DNA from 4 places in the Peribacillus sp. NPDC060253 genome. Region 4 is predicted to be linked to each of the others. Evidence: riboswitches for the same ligand, from Rfam matches in the RefSeq annotation. Region 4 holds a riboswitch; each other region holds the start of a gene.
What was found. Region 4 has a riboswitch for cobalamin ahead of metE (5-methyltetrahydropteroyltriglutamate--homocysteine S-methyltransferase). Riboswitches for the same ligand answer to the same signal wherever they lie in the genome.

Region 1 (3,258 bases), on a different contig from region 4:
TTATGTACGTCAAATGAGACAGAGTCCAAAACGGTTTTATTGCCATATCCACCTGTTAACCCTTTTACTTCAAGCATCCGTCCTACCCACTCTCCGTCTCTTTAATAAAATCAGCGCAAATGCCGGTGCCCCGATAAGTGAAGTGATGACCCCGATCGGCAGTTCCGATGGGGCTATGATCGTCCGTGCGACAAGGTCCGCCAGAATCAAGAATCCGCTTCCTATCAGCAAAGACAACGGAAGCAAATGTTTATGGTCTGGCCCCCAAATCCTACGGACCAAATGAGGAATGACCAATCCTACAAAGCCAATCGTCCCGGAAACTGCAACGGCTGCCCCTGTCAATATCGAACCAGCAATCAAGATCCACATTTTTCGCCGCTGCACATTCACACCTAAGTGTTTTGCCCGGTCTTCCCCAAAAGTCATCGCATTCAATTCACTTGTATTCATGAGCAAGATCAGAGAACCAATGATAAAAAACGGCAAAATGATCGCGATATACGTCCAACCACGCATTGAAACGCTGCCCATGAGCCAGCCAATGATTTGCCTTAATTCCTCACCCGTCAACGCAATCATCAAAGAAATGAAGGCACTTAAAAACGAGCTGAAAATGATTCCGGTTAATATGATCGTTTCCACCTTCATCGATCGATCCATTTTTTTTGCAAAAGCCAATACACAGAAAATCGTGATCACGGAACATGAGATACTCAATACCGGAAGAGTATATAAACCGATGAATGGTAGTGATACATTCAAGAATAAGGTCAATACAGCTCCGACTGATGCTCCTGATGATATACCTAATGTGTAAGGGTCAGCGAGCGGATTCCGGAGCAATCCCTGAAATGCCGCACCCGCAATCGCAAGTGAAGCACCAACCAAACCCGCAAGCAATACACGCGGCAAGCGGATGTTCATCACGATATTCGTCAGCATCACATCCGGATCAACGGAAAGCGGTAAATGAAAAATCTCCTTGCCGATTATTTGTATAAGTACGGGAATCGGTACTGGTACCGAACCAAAGGAAATGCCAATCGTACAAGCAAAAAGTAAAAACAATAACGCAATCAAATAAGCAAACGCCCCTTTATTTGTCAAATACGTTCGGATAGACTGATTTGGCAAGTTCCTCTACTCCCTCTATTAAGCGTGGACCGGAACGGGTCACCAAGTCAGAATGGACATCAAAGACTTGGCCATTCTTAACAGCTTTTACGTCTTGCCATCCTTTTCTGCCGGTCACTTCACTGATTGGATCTTTTGTATAATAACCATACGTTGTAATAATGACATCCGGATTTGCAGCAATCATCGACTCTTCATCAATTTTTGCCCAACCGTCCAATTCAGCCGCTGCATTCTTCGCTGAAATCATTTGAAGCATTTCATTCATGAATGTATTTTTTCCAGGTGTATATATTTCCGGAGACGGCGAAACCTCCACTAAAACGGTCTTTCTATCCGCTTCCTTTACGGATTTGGCTTTTTCAGATAAAGCCTTCAGCTTCGTTTTCATATCGGTAATGATTTCTTTTGCCTTATCATGTTCTCCTGTTGCCTGTCCAATCATATCGATAGACTCATACACTTCGTCGAAGCTTTGTGCATCATTGACTACAAGGACATCTATTCCAGCATCCTTAATCTGTTTTAATCCCTCACTTGAATTATGGGCACTGGATGCATGGGCAAGAACAAGATCAGGCTTTAAGGAAACAATCAACTCCGTATTCATTTCCATTCCGCCAACTTTTTCGATTTCTTTCGTTTCTTCCGGGTAATTATCATTGTCGGAAACACCAACAACCTTTTTACCCAAACCAAGAGCAAATACCACTTCCGTATTACTTGGTATCAACGTAACGATTTTCTTCGGTTTTTCTTCTATCGTTACTTTTTCACCCGTTGCATCTTTAATCGTAATCGGGAAAGCTTGGTGTTGAGCATGATTCGTTTGCTGCTTTTCCGTTCCGTCATTAGATCCCCCGCTGCAACCAACGATCATACCTGCAGTCAGTAATAACACCAGTATCAGACCAAAAATTTTCTTCATTTTCATTCCCCACAATCTTTTTATTTAGTTTTTCCCACCTATGAAATAGCGCTTCCTTCAAACGAAGATGCGCATCAAAACAAAAAGCATCTCCCGTTAAACGGAAGATGCTTGTATGGCAACAATATAATTACGGACTCTTTAGGTCTGCCACACACCTTCCCATCCGCGTAGGTTATAGGTGTACGAATCTTGGCAGGTCTCCTGGCTCATGGTTATCGTCAACGGCACCTTCCCATATCTCATACAGTGGTTCACAGCCGTTAACTCCCATATACAGTGGCGGGACCGCGCTGGCATTCAACCAGCTTCCCTTTTAAGTCATTAAGACACCAAATCGCTCATATGTATGTAATTTTCACTGCTTTTCATTATACACCATGTAAGAATCTATTATTATATGATTTTTCTGACTGGCTCCAAAATGCCCTGTCCCTCTTCAATGATTTGTAGCATTTTCAATCAGTGACGCAAACCCACCAACCGATAATCCGGGTGAAATCCGAACGCGATGCAGGGCATACATACCTTGATCACCGGAGGCCCCGCCAGGTTCGGTCGTAACTGCCATCTTGTATCCAGCTTCTTCCGACAGCCTGAGACTCTCTTCGTTATACCGACCAACTGGATACGAAAGTACTGTCGTGTCCTGATGGAGGATTCGATCGAATAAATCCTTTGACTGGACCATTTCGACTGCTTGCTGCTCTGGGGTCATCCGGTTCAGCTCAAGATGGTTGATTGTATGACTTTCGATGGAAATCCCATTTCTGCTCATCTCCATCATTTGACCTTCCGTCAGGTGATGACCTTTTTCAATGGATTTCCCAATCATGAAAATGGTCGCTTTCATGTCATATTCTCTTAATATAGGAAAAGCCTCCGTGTAGTTATCTGTATACCCATCATCAAAAGTAATCCAGACACACTTTTCACTTGGCATTCGATTTTCGGTTAAAACGTGAAATGCTTCATTAGGGGATAATGTATGGTATCCATTTTCCCGAAGCCAAGCCATTTGCATTCGGAATTCCTCTTTTGGCACCCGAAGGTTATTACCTTCAGATATGCTATGATACATCAATATCGGAAGCTGAACCGTGGACTCGGCCCTTATCCAGTTCCTCGTATCGATTCGCTCAGGACTTGCTTCATCCTCCGAATCGATTTTGGCATCATTCTCCGCTGCAGCA
Region 2 (3,258 bases), on a different contig from region 4:
AAGAAGCCCTAACAGAATGGCGGCTGCCAAGACCCAAATGAAGAATTTTTTATACATGTTCAGTACCCCGATCTTATGAGTGAGTTGCATTCATTTTAGCATAAACAACAAAGAAGGACAGTGGGTTCATATGTAGTTGCATGTATCAATGTAATGACCCTGGAAAAGGAAGGATGCCCCAAGATATTGGCGCATCCTTCTTCCGGGTTATTTGAATAAGTCAGGATAAACGGTTTTTGCTGCGAGTTCTACAGCTTCACCAATCCTTGGTCCAGGTCTTGACATGACATTTTCATCAAGCAAATGGACGTCATCATTTTTCACGGCATCGATATCTTCCCAGCCTTTACGCGATTTAATTTCACCAACAGCATCTTCTGCATATGTGGCAGTGGTAATGATGGCTTTAGGGTTCCGCTTGACGATTTCTTCTTCGGATACTTTAACCCAGCCTTTTTGGTCGTCAAAGATGTTTTTAATGCCTGCTGTGTCCAGGATTTCTTGTTGGAAGGTTTCAGCACCTGTTGTATAGATTTCCGGAGCAGGACTAATTTCAAAGTATGTTTGTTCCTTTTCATCTAACGTTTTCACTTTGTCTTCGACACTTGTAATTTGGGATTTGATATCTTTCACTAATTTATTCCCTTTATCGGTAACACCCATGACTTTAGCAATCTGCCCAATATCTCCATATACATCATCAAAATTTGCCGCAGATTTAATGACAAATACAGGGATGCCAGCATCTTCGAGTGGTTTCAGTGTCGTTTCATCACCGATGGTATAAGCAATGATGGCATCTGGCTTCAAGGCAATGATTTTTTCTGTATTGATATTCACAGAGTCTGAAACATGTTCAATATCCTTTGCTTCCTTAGGATAATCATCAAAGTCTGTCACGCCAACGACTTTTTTTCCCTGCCCAAGAGCAAATAGGATTTCCGTATTGCTTGGTTGAAGTGAAACAACTGTTTCCGGCACTTTATCGAATTTTATTTTCTTTCCAGTATCATCTGTAACAGTATAGGCTTTGTCTGCCTTGTTAGTATCTTTATTATCCTTTGAGGCTGAATCATCGGTTACTCCACATCCGGAAAGGAAAAGGGTAAGCAACAGCATGGAAATCCAGCTGAATTGTAGGGTTTTCTTCATTATTATTCCTCCACTTTCTTTTTCAAGGGTTTGGTTGGGTATGATTTGCTTATAAAAGGAATCTCCTCGATACCCTCGTGCTTATTGACGTATACTGCCATTACGAATAAAACGTTTGCAAGCAAGTGTGCGTAATCAAAGAGAATGGCTGGAATCTCTCTTTCTAGACTTACCTTATGTAAAGCGCGTACGGACTTTTTGGCTTCACTGCGGCAAGTGTGCAGAGCACATGCTGCCGTAGAGCCTTGTGGAAGGACAAATGTCTCGATGCGATCTTTTACTTCAGCGACATACCGGTCATAGATTCCACTTAACCGGTCCAGGTCATTGTCGGTAATGGCTAATTTCCCACGAACTGAACCATTCAAATGGTAAGCCATGGGCAGTAATTCCATTAAGTCACGGTATACGTCCGGGACATCCTTAGTAAGCGAGGCAGCCAGGCCGATTTGTGTCGTCAATGAGTCTGTGCGGATTTCAAAATCGACGGTAGAAACGGATTCGCGCATGTATGGGTAGCATAGAAATCGAAAGTCCTTTTTTGCCAAAGCTCCCACCTCCTGTACGTAGTTATGTGAATGACCTCCTTATCGCTTTTTGCAGCAAACAAAAAGCCGACCAAGAGACTTGGTCGGCATCGAACATCATAGTAGAAAAAAGATGGAAGACTGCCGTACAATCTCCTATCTTCCGAAGAGCATGATACGATAAAAAAAGGCAGGTCTCCTGGCTTGTGCTTCATCTTACTCTAAGAACCTTCCCATTTGGGTAAATGGATGGTAATCGACGTGCGATTTCATCCTCAAATAGTGGTATGCATCCTATTTCATTAGCATTTACAGTTGCGGAAACAGCTTCGGTTTTAAACCGAATTCCCTATTAAGCTGACTGGGCAGCACCTTTTTCTGAAAGGTTTATATTCACTTAGCAACAGTTTACCATACCTTTTTCCTTATAGAGTATTAATATTTTTAGAGAATTTCGTTTATGGTTTACTTAATATCTAGTAAAATTACAATGTAAGGTTTAATTGGAGGTTAATGTAAAATAATATTGATAGAATAGGTATGAAATAAAAGTGATAGGTGTTTTCGGGAGGTAGAGAATGATATATAAGCAGGTCAATCAAAAACTTGAAAAGGTTCTAGGAAACATTGAAAAGGTGATTATTGGAAAACGGGATATAGCAGAGCTAAGCATCGTGGCACTTCTTTCCGGTGGGCATGTTTTATTGGAGGATGTTCCGGGTGTCGGCAAGACTGTGATGGTCAGGGCACTGGCAAAATCCATAGGTGCAAGCTTTAAGCGGATACAATTCACGCCTGATTTACTGCCTTCTGATGTAACGGGTGTTTCGATCTTCAATCCTAAGGAACAAGAATTCATTTTTAGGCCAGGACCGATAATGGGCCATATTATTTTAGCGGATGAAATTAACCGGACTTCGCCGAAGACGCAGTCCGCCTTGCTTGAAGCGATGGAAGAGGCAAGTGTGACGATAGACGGTATCACAAGAGGATTGGATAAGCCCTTTTTCGTCATGGCGACACAAAATCCCATCGAGTACGAAGGGACATACCCGCTTCCGGAGGCTCAATTGGATAGATTCCTGTTAAAAATGAAAATGGGCTATCCAGGTGTGGAAGAAGAGATAGAGGTACTGCAAAGGGCTCAATATATGGCACCGCTTGAAGAGCTGGAATCCGTCATCACCATAGATGAACTGCTCGCTTTACAGGCGGAGGCTAAAGCGGTAATCGTGGATGATACAATAAAACGTTATATTGTTGAATTGGCGAATCAAACCCGTACACATGAAGGAGTCTATCTAGGGGTAAGCCCGCGTGGTTCGATTGCATTGATGAAGGCAGCCCAAGCCTACGCACTTCTCCAGGGCAGGGATTATGTTCTTCCGGACGATGTTCAATATTTAGTTCCGTTCGTATTCTCCCACCGCCTTATTTTGAAACCTGAAGCGAATTATGATGGATTCGACGCTGGAATGGTGATCCATGAAATCGTCGCGATGACTCAAGTGCCTGTGAAGCGGGCTGTAACCTAATGCGCCATTTCATCATTCTAAAGAAAAACCTGAGTGTGATTGGC
Region 3 (3,258 bases), on a different contig from region 4:
TTGAACCAAGGCTTGTATTCCGGCTGAATTTTAGTGATGGCTTCTTCAGCTTCGCCGTCGGCACCGCCAAATTCCGTTCCTTGTTGGGTTATTAACGGTATGGTGGCAAGAATGACGACCAGGAAAAGTAGCAATAAACTTTTTTTCATGTTAACGGGCCTCCTTAGATAAAACTCGCAGTAATTTCAATTCGCCTAGATTGTATTTTTTTAGGAAATTCATCACAACCACTGTCAATAATCCCTCGCTGATTGCCAAGGGAATTTGGGTCAGGGCGAATATTCCAGCAAATTTATTGAATGAGGCCATGAATCCACCTACCTCGGATGGAAAAGCAAGTGCAAGTTGAACGGAAGTTACCACATAGGTTCCTAAATCGCCAAAAGCAGCTGCCAAGAAAACGGCCAGCGAAAAAGACCACCCCAATTTAGTTGCGCCCTTGAAGACAAAGTAAGCAATGAAAGGTCCGCATACAGCCATGGAAAATGCATTGGCCCCTAATGTCGTCAATCCTCCGTGAGCCAGTAGAACAGCTTGAAATAATAGAACGATGGAGCCTACGACACTCATGGCCAATGGCCCGAATAATATGGAACCTAAACCAACTCCGGTAGGGTGTGAAGAACTTCCCGTAACGGAAGGAATCTTCAAGGCAGATAATATGAATACGAATGCACCCGATAGACCGAGCATCATTTTTGTTTCTGGGTTTTCCCTTACTTTGGACCTAATGGACCGGTAACCCAAGATTAGAAATGGAAGGGTCACGGCCCACCAAAATATGGCCCATTCAATTGGTAAAAAGCCCTCCATGATATGCATGGCCATCGCACGTTTTGGGACAAGAAGCAGTAAAATGACAAAATAAAGAATTTTCCAATTGACTCTTTTCATTCTTTCTCCTTTCAACACCTTTAATTTTTCTGATCAAAACTTTAGAAGAAAAGCGGCGCCCAACATAAAAAGCACTTCTCTCAAAAGAAAGAAGTGCGTAATGAACAGGAATTTTGCAGCATAAACCAATATGGGCCATTCTGCCTGATCCGCACACCCATCCTCGTAGGCTGAAACAGTTTCACGCTTCATGGCAGGTCTCCTGGCTTAGGTTCATTGTCCCGTTACTTCCTTCCCATCTCATTTGACAGTGGATAAATGTTAACGTAATAGGACTTCCCTTTACAGTGGCGGGACCGCTCCGGACTTTCACCGGCTTCCCTTTTAAGCTGAATTCCGAGAAATTCAACACCATAAAACTTATGTAATTATTTCGAAAATTCTCGTATAGTGTACCATAAAGAAATAATTCCAGCTACACTCTCTTTTTTTTTTTCACTAAAATCGCAGAGAGGAAAGGCTTATGGCTGGATTTACACTATTAAACTTTTCTAAACAGTCGGAATAAACTATTGAATTTTGCTAAAGTTGTTATATGATAGATAAGGTTAGCTATAATTGTATAATAAAACCAAATATTTCATTTTAAAAGTGCTCTTGTGTGAATATGCAAGGGATAATAGGGAAATCGGTGAAAATCCGATGCAGCCCCCGCTACTGTAAACGCTGATGAATTTGTCGATAACCACTGGCTTAAAGCCGGGAAGGGACAAAGTAAAATGAAGCGTAAGCCAGGAAACCTGCTTTTGAAATTGTATGATACTTTTCGGAGGGAAAGGTAGAAGGACTATGACGATTTTGGGAGATTCAGCATATTTGCAGAGTGCTTCTCATTCATATAGTTTTTTAAACCTTGACTCTTATGTTAAGGTTTTTTATTTTGCCTTTTCCCTGAACTCAGGAGGAAGAAGATGACTACTTGGAATTTGCAGGGGACAAACTCGCATCTGTTTATTTGTAATGGGAGCAGTTGCATGAAAAAAGGCGGAGAAGAAGTGACCCAAGCCATCCGCGATGAAATCACTTCAAAGGGACTGGATCTGAAAATACATACAACGAGGACTCGCTGTAACGGAAGATGTAAGGATGCCTGCGTTGTGATTGCCTATCCCCAAGGGAAATGGTATCGAGTGGATTCCCCTGACTTTGGTCGGCAGATTGTGCGTACTATCGATGATGGGGAGTTTGTACCTCAAATGATTTATCAATTTACTGATGGGGAAATGGCCCCTAATCCTGATTTTCCTGCTCATACAGGTATTTCAAAGAACAAATAAGTAAAAGGAGATGTCTTAATGAGTACAAACGGTAAATTATTCGTAGTGGGCTTTGGTCCAGGGAATTTTGAACATATTACCAAACGTGCTGTTGAAGCCCTTCAAGAAAGTGACTATATCATTGGGTATAAAACTTATGTTGAACTCATTCAGGGGCTTCTTACAGATCAAACGATTATTAGTACGGGGATGACTGAAGAGGTATCACGTGCACAGGAAGCAGTCAAACAAGCGGAGTTGGGAAAGAAAGTAGCTGTAATTTCCAGTGGAGATGCCGGTGTTTACGGAATGGCTGGATTGGTTTATGAGGTATTGATTGAAAAAGGGTGGAAAGAAGAAACGGGGGTAGGCATTGAAGTCATTCCTGGTATTTCTGCCATTAATTCATGTGCATCTTTACTTGGGGCACCTGTCATGCACGATTCGTGCACCATTAGCCTCAGTGATCATTTAACGCCATGGGATCTTATCGCTAAAAGGGTGGAGGCTGCTGCAATGGCTGATTTTGTCATTGCCCTTTATAATCCTCGAAGCGGCAGGCGGACAAGGCAAATTGTTGAAACACAGAAAATTCTGCTTCGCTACCGTTCACCCGATACACCTGTCGGGTTGGTGAAAAGTGCATATCGTGATCGTCAGGATATTGTCATCACGAATTTAAAAGATATGTTGAATCACGATATTGGAATGCTGACCACCGTCATTATCGGTAATTCATCCACCTTCTTATACGATGACAAAATCATCACACCAAGAGGTTATCAGAGGAAATATACATTGAATTCGGAAAAACAAACATTGAAGCCGCATCAACGTCTGCAAAAAGAAGCAGAACCGTGGGCATTAGATCAAGAAGCCGGTTCCATGCAAGAATCCTTCACCGAGTCTCCTGGAGGAGTTGGATTACTTACAAAAGCACCAGAAAAGAAGCTCGCTTCCTTTGAAATGGCCATGGAAGCCCTGTCAAGAGTGAAGGGTCAAACCGTTCAGCAATCCATCAAGCCGATTGTTCAGCAAAAAATGGAGTCGGTGTTTGAGCTTGCCGTCAGTCCAGGGGTAGCGAATAAACAATTCACTCCCAAACAAA
Region 4 (3,258 bases):
TTGGCAATCAGAGTCTCATTGCGGACGGTCACTGGGACATGAAGCAGGGAACAAGAGGGCTGAAGCCAGATCTGGTCTTCGGCTACTTTTTTCTTAAGCGTCTCGATCAATTGGATTTTTTTCGTTAAATCAGAAAGCCAAATGTTTTTTCCGTCAATCACACCTGCACCAAGCACTTTGTTCTTCGGGAAGCCGAATTCTTCAAGATTACTAAGATTCTTCCCTTTGTCATGTACAAAATCAAGACCGATCCCCTGAACTTGTAATTCAATGACCTCTTGGTAGTGTTCCACGGCATCAAAGTATGTTTGAAGCATGATGTTCAGGTTTGGTGCTGCTTCATTCAGTTTTTCGTAGAGGTATGCAACTGTTTGCATATCATCTTTGGAAATTGATGAAACAATGGAAGGTTCATCGATTTGCACCCATTTCACTCCTTCTTGCTCCAACTCTTGCAGGATTTGCGTGTATAGGGGAAGCAAACTCAGGATGATGCCAGGAATATCTTCTTTGTTGAAGCCTTTGGAAAGGGAGATGAAGGTATAAGGTCCAATTAACACGGGCTTCGTTTCAATCCCTAGCTTTTCCTTGGCTTCCCGGTATGCAGCAAGTGGTTTGTTTTCTGTTAAGTTCAGCTGTGCCCGTTTTAATTCCGGGACGATATAGTGATAGTTCGTATTGAACCATTTCGTCATTTCTGAAGCGACTTCATCCTTGTTACCACGGGCCATGGAGTAATAAACGGAAAGGGGAACGGCGCCGCCTTCATAAGCGGAATAACGTTCAGGAACAAGACCGAACATGACCGACATATCGAGCATTTGATCATATAAAGTGAAGTCATTGACAGGAATGATATCAATGCCTTGATCTTTCTGTTTTTGCAAATTGCCCAACCGGATGGCTTCTAGTTGTGCCGTAAATTCCGTTTCAACGATTTTCCCGGACCAGTAAGCTTCCAATGTGCGTTTCCATTCACGATCTTCACCGATTCGCGGGTACCCTAAACTACTACTTTTCAATATTCTCATCCTCCTGCATTCTTTTAATTTGATGGAAAACAACAAAAAAAGCACCCCTAACCGTCAAAAAGAGAAAGTTAGAAATGCTTAGAATAAAGAGGTATGCAAAATACCCCTTTCAATTATAAGGTCCCTAACACCTCCCTATCTCCCGTAGGTTAAAACAGTGTTGTTGAAACAGGCAGGTCTCCTGACTTAGGGAATATCATTAGCTCCAGCCTTCCCAATCCTTAAGATCAGTGGCATATGGATGGCGCTAACATTCCCATTACAGTGGCGGGACCGTGCCGGAATTACACCGGGCTTCCCTTTTAATCCTAATGAAAATTAGGAACCTATTTCCACATATGAAATTTCATAAAACCTGCTCGATAAGCTGACTGCAGGCACTAAACTTTTATAAAATAAAAACTATTATAAAAATTTAGACAATCTTAACATATCCGACCTTAATGGTCAACAAGGAAAAAGCTCCCGACCCCTGACGAACCCGTAGTGGCTGTGGGAGTGGTAAGTATGAAGTCAGTCCCTAATAAAGAATATATTGTTTGGACAGGGAGTATGTATAAAGGAAGTGGCGTTTTGAAATGGGGCGTGGGGAATGACATTCTACATCTTGATTGCAGGAATCATTTTTTGCATGGTGATGAGCATTCGGACGTTATTTCTTGTTGAGTCAGGAGGAAAGAAGTTTTCCTTGGAGGATTTGCTGTGGCTTGGCAATTTATATGCGACAATATTAGTTGGATTTGCACTGATTTATTTATTATACGAGCTTCAGAATCATTCGGTGATTCTTGATATGGGCAATCGTTTGGATGGGACTTTCTATGAACAGCTGAAGACTTCTTTTTATTTTAGTGCGATGACGATGTTTTCTGTAGGGTATGGAGATATAGCCCCAATAGGCATGGGCAGGATGATAGCTACGATTCAGGCCTTCATCGGGTACACGCTCCCGGCAGCGTTTGTGATTCGGACGGTAATCGACTTGGATCAGAAAGATAGGAAGGATAAATGAAAGTTGTGTTTCTTTCGATTATTGGGTACTCTTACCATAATGAAAGAAATGGAGGGTTCAAAATGACTGTTAATATTGGCGAAAAAGCACCTGATTTTCAACTCACTGCAAACAATGGAGAATTGGTTTCCTTATCGGATTTTAAGGGCAAATACATTGTTTTATATTTTTACCCAAAAGATATGACACCAGGCTGCACGACGGAGGCCTGTGATTTCCGGGACCATAATGAGCAGTTTGAGGAACTGAACGCCGTCATCATAGGGATCAGTCCAGACCCGGCAACACGTCATGAAAAATTCATTGAAAAGCATGGATTGCCTTTTTTGCTGCTAGCTGATGAAAATCATGAAGCTGCTGAATCATTTGATGTGTGGCAATTGAAAAAGAACTTCGGAAAGGAATACATGGGCATTGAACGTTCAACTTTTCTGATTGATAAGGAAGGTAAGATCGTCAAAGAATGGCGTAAGGTAAAGGTCAAAGGCCACGTTGAAGAAGCTCTTGAAACGCTTCGCGACCTCGAAAAATAAGGGACAGGCAGATGAAGGATAAGCGAATAACGAAGCTTGCTGCCATGCTGATTCATCATTCGATACGATTACAGCCAAAAGAGAGAATCCTCATACGGGGCCATATTAACACGAAACCATTATTGAAAGAGCTGATTGATGAAACATACAGAGTCGGTGCTTATCCATATGTAGAACTCGAAGACGATGAGATAAGCCGGCATTTGTTGCTAGGGAATGTGAAGGAACAACTTGACACCTCTTCTGAATGGGCTTTGAAGAAGTATACCGATATCGATGCGGTCATCATCATCACCGGTGAAGAAAACGATGGGGAAATGACTGATGTCCCCGTTGAGAGGCACCGTCTTCAAGGGGAGGCCATGAATTCTTCCACTCTTTTTTATGTAAACAACCGACGTTGGGTTTTACTTAATTATCCTACCAACGCATCAGCGCAAAAAGCCGGAATGAGCTTTAGCAGGTACGAAGACTTCCTTTTGAACGTATGCACAATGGATTACGGGAAAATGGAGGAGGCACTGAAACCATTAAAGCAATTGATGGAACGCACTGACAAAGTCAGGATCATTTCACCAGGGACGGATTTGACGTTTTCCATTAAAGGTATGCCGGCTATCATATGTGCGGGAAAGAAGAATTTACCCGACGGGGAAGTGTTTACGGCACCTCTAAAGGAGAG

Region 1: linked by a shared signal. The riboswitch ahead of ACFWE9_RS00610 (ABC transporter substrate-binding protein) and the one ahead of metE (5-methyltetrahydropteroyltriglutamate--homocysteine S-methyltransferase) in region 4 are both predicted to bind cobalamin.
Region 2: linked by a shared signal. The riboswitch ahead of ACFWE9_RS14730 (hypothetical protein) and the one ahead of metE (5-methyltetrahydropteroyltriglutamate--homocysteine S-methyltransferase) in region 4 are both predicted to bind cobalamin.
Region 3: linked by a shared signal. The riboswitch ahead of ACFWE9_RS18620 ((2Fe-2S) ferredoxin domain-containing protein) and the one ahead of metE (5-methyltetrahydropteroyltriglutamate--homocysteine S-methyltransferase) in region 4 are both predicted to bind cobalamin.

What each region holds. Positions count from the first base shown of each region.
Region 1 covers NZ_JBHXAS010000001.1:112,140-115,397, forward strand. Annotated here, with positions in the region: gene ACFWE9_RS00600 (heme ABC transporter ATP-binding protein) at 1-77, opposite strand, end outside; gene ACFWE9_RS00605 (FecCD family ABC transporter permease) at 70-1,137, opposite strand; gene ACFWE9_RS00610 (ABC transporter substrate-binding protein) at 1,100-2,065, opposite strand; cobalamin riboswitch at 2,243-2,417, opposite strand; gene ACFWE9_RS00615 (polysaccharide deacetylase family protein) at 2,505-3,258, opposite strand, start outside.
Region 2 covers NZ_JBHXAS010000052.1:10,713-13,970, reverse strand. Annotated here, with positions in the region: gene ACFWE9_RS14735 (ABC transporter substrate-binding protein) at 208-1,152, opposite strand; gene ACFWE9_RS14730 (hypothetical protein) at 1,155-1,661, opposite strand; cobalamin riboswitch at 1,852-2,070, opposite strand; gene ACFWE9_RS14725 (AAA family ATPase) at 2,258-3,214, shown strand; gene ACFWE9_RS14720 (DUF58 domain-containing protein) at 3,214-3,258, shown strand, end outside.
Region 3 covers NZ_JBHXAS010000079.1:7,126-10,383, forward strand. Annotated here, with positions in the region: gene ACFWE9_RS18605 (energy-coupling factor ABC transporter substrate-binding protein) at 1-149, opposite strand, end outside; gene ACFWE9_RS18610 (energy-coupling factor ABC transporter permease) at 151-894, opposite strand; gene ACFWE9_RS18615 (hypothetical protein) at 928-1,086, opposite strand; cobalamin riboswitch at 1,070-1,265, opposite strand; cobalamin riboswitch at 1,467-1,656, shown strand; gene ACFWE9_RS18620 ((2Fe-2S) ferredoxin domain-containing protein) at 1,806-2,171, shown strand; gene cobJ (precorrin-3B C(17)-methyltransferase) at 2,190-3,258, shown strand, end outside.
Region 4 covers NZ_JBHXAS010000089.1:13,284-16,541, forward strand. Annotated here, with positions in the region: gene metE (5-methyltetrahydropteroyltriglutamate--homocysteine S-methyltransferase) at 1-1,031, opposite strand, end outside; cobalamin riboswitch at 1,186-1,376, opposite strand; gene ACFWE9_RS19655 (potassium channel family protein) at 1,624-2,043, shown strand; gene bcp (thioredoxin-dependent thiol peroxidase) at 2,106-2,576, shown strand; gene ACFWE9_RS19665 (aminopeptidase) at 2,588-3,258, shown strand, end outside.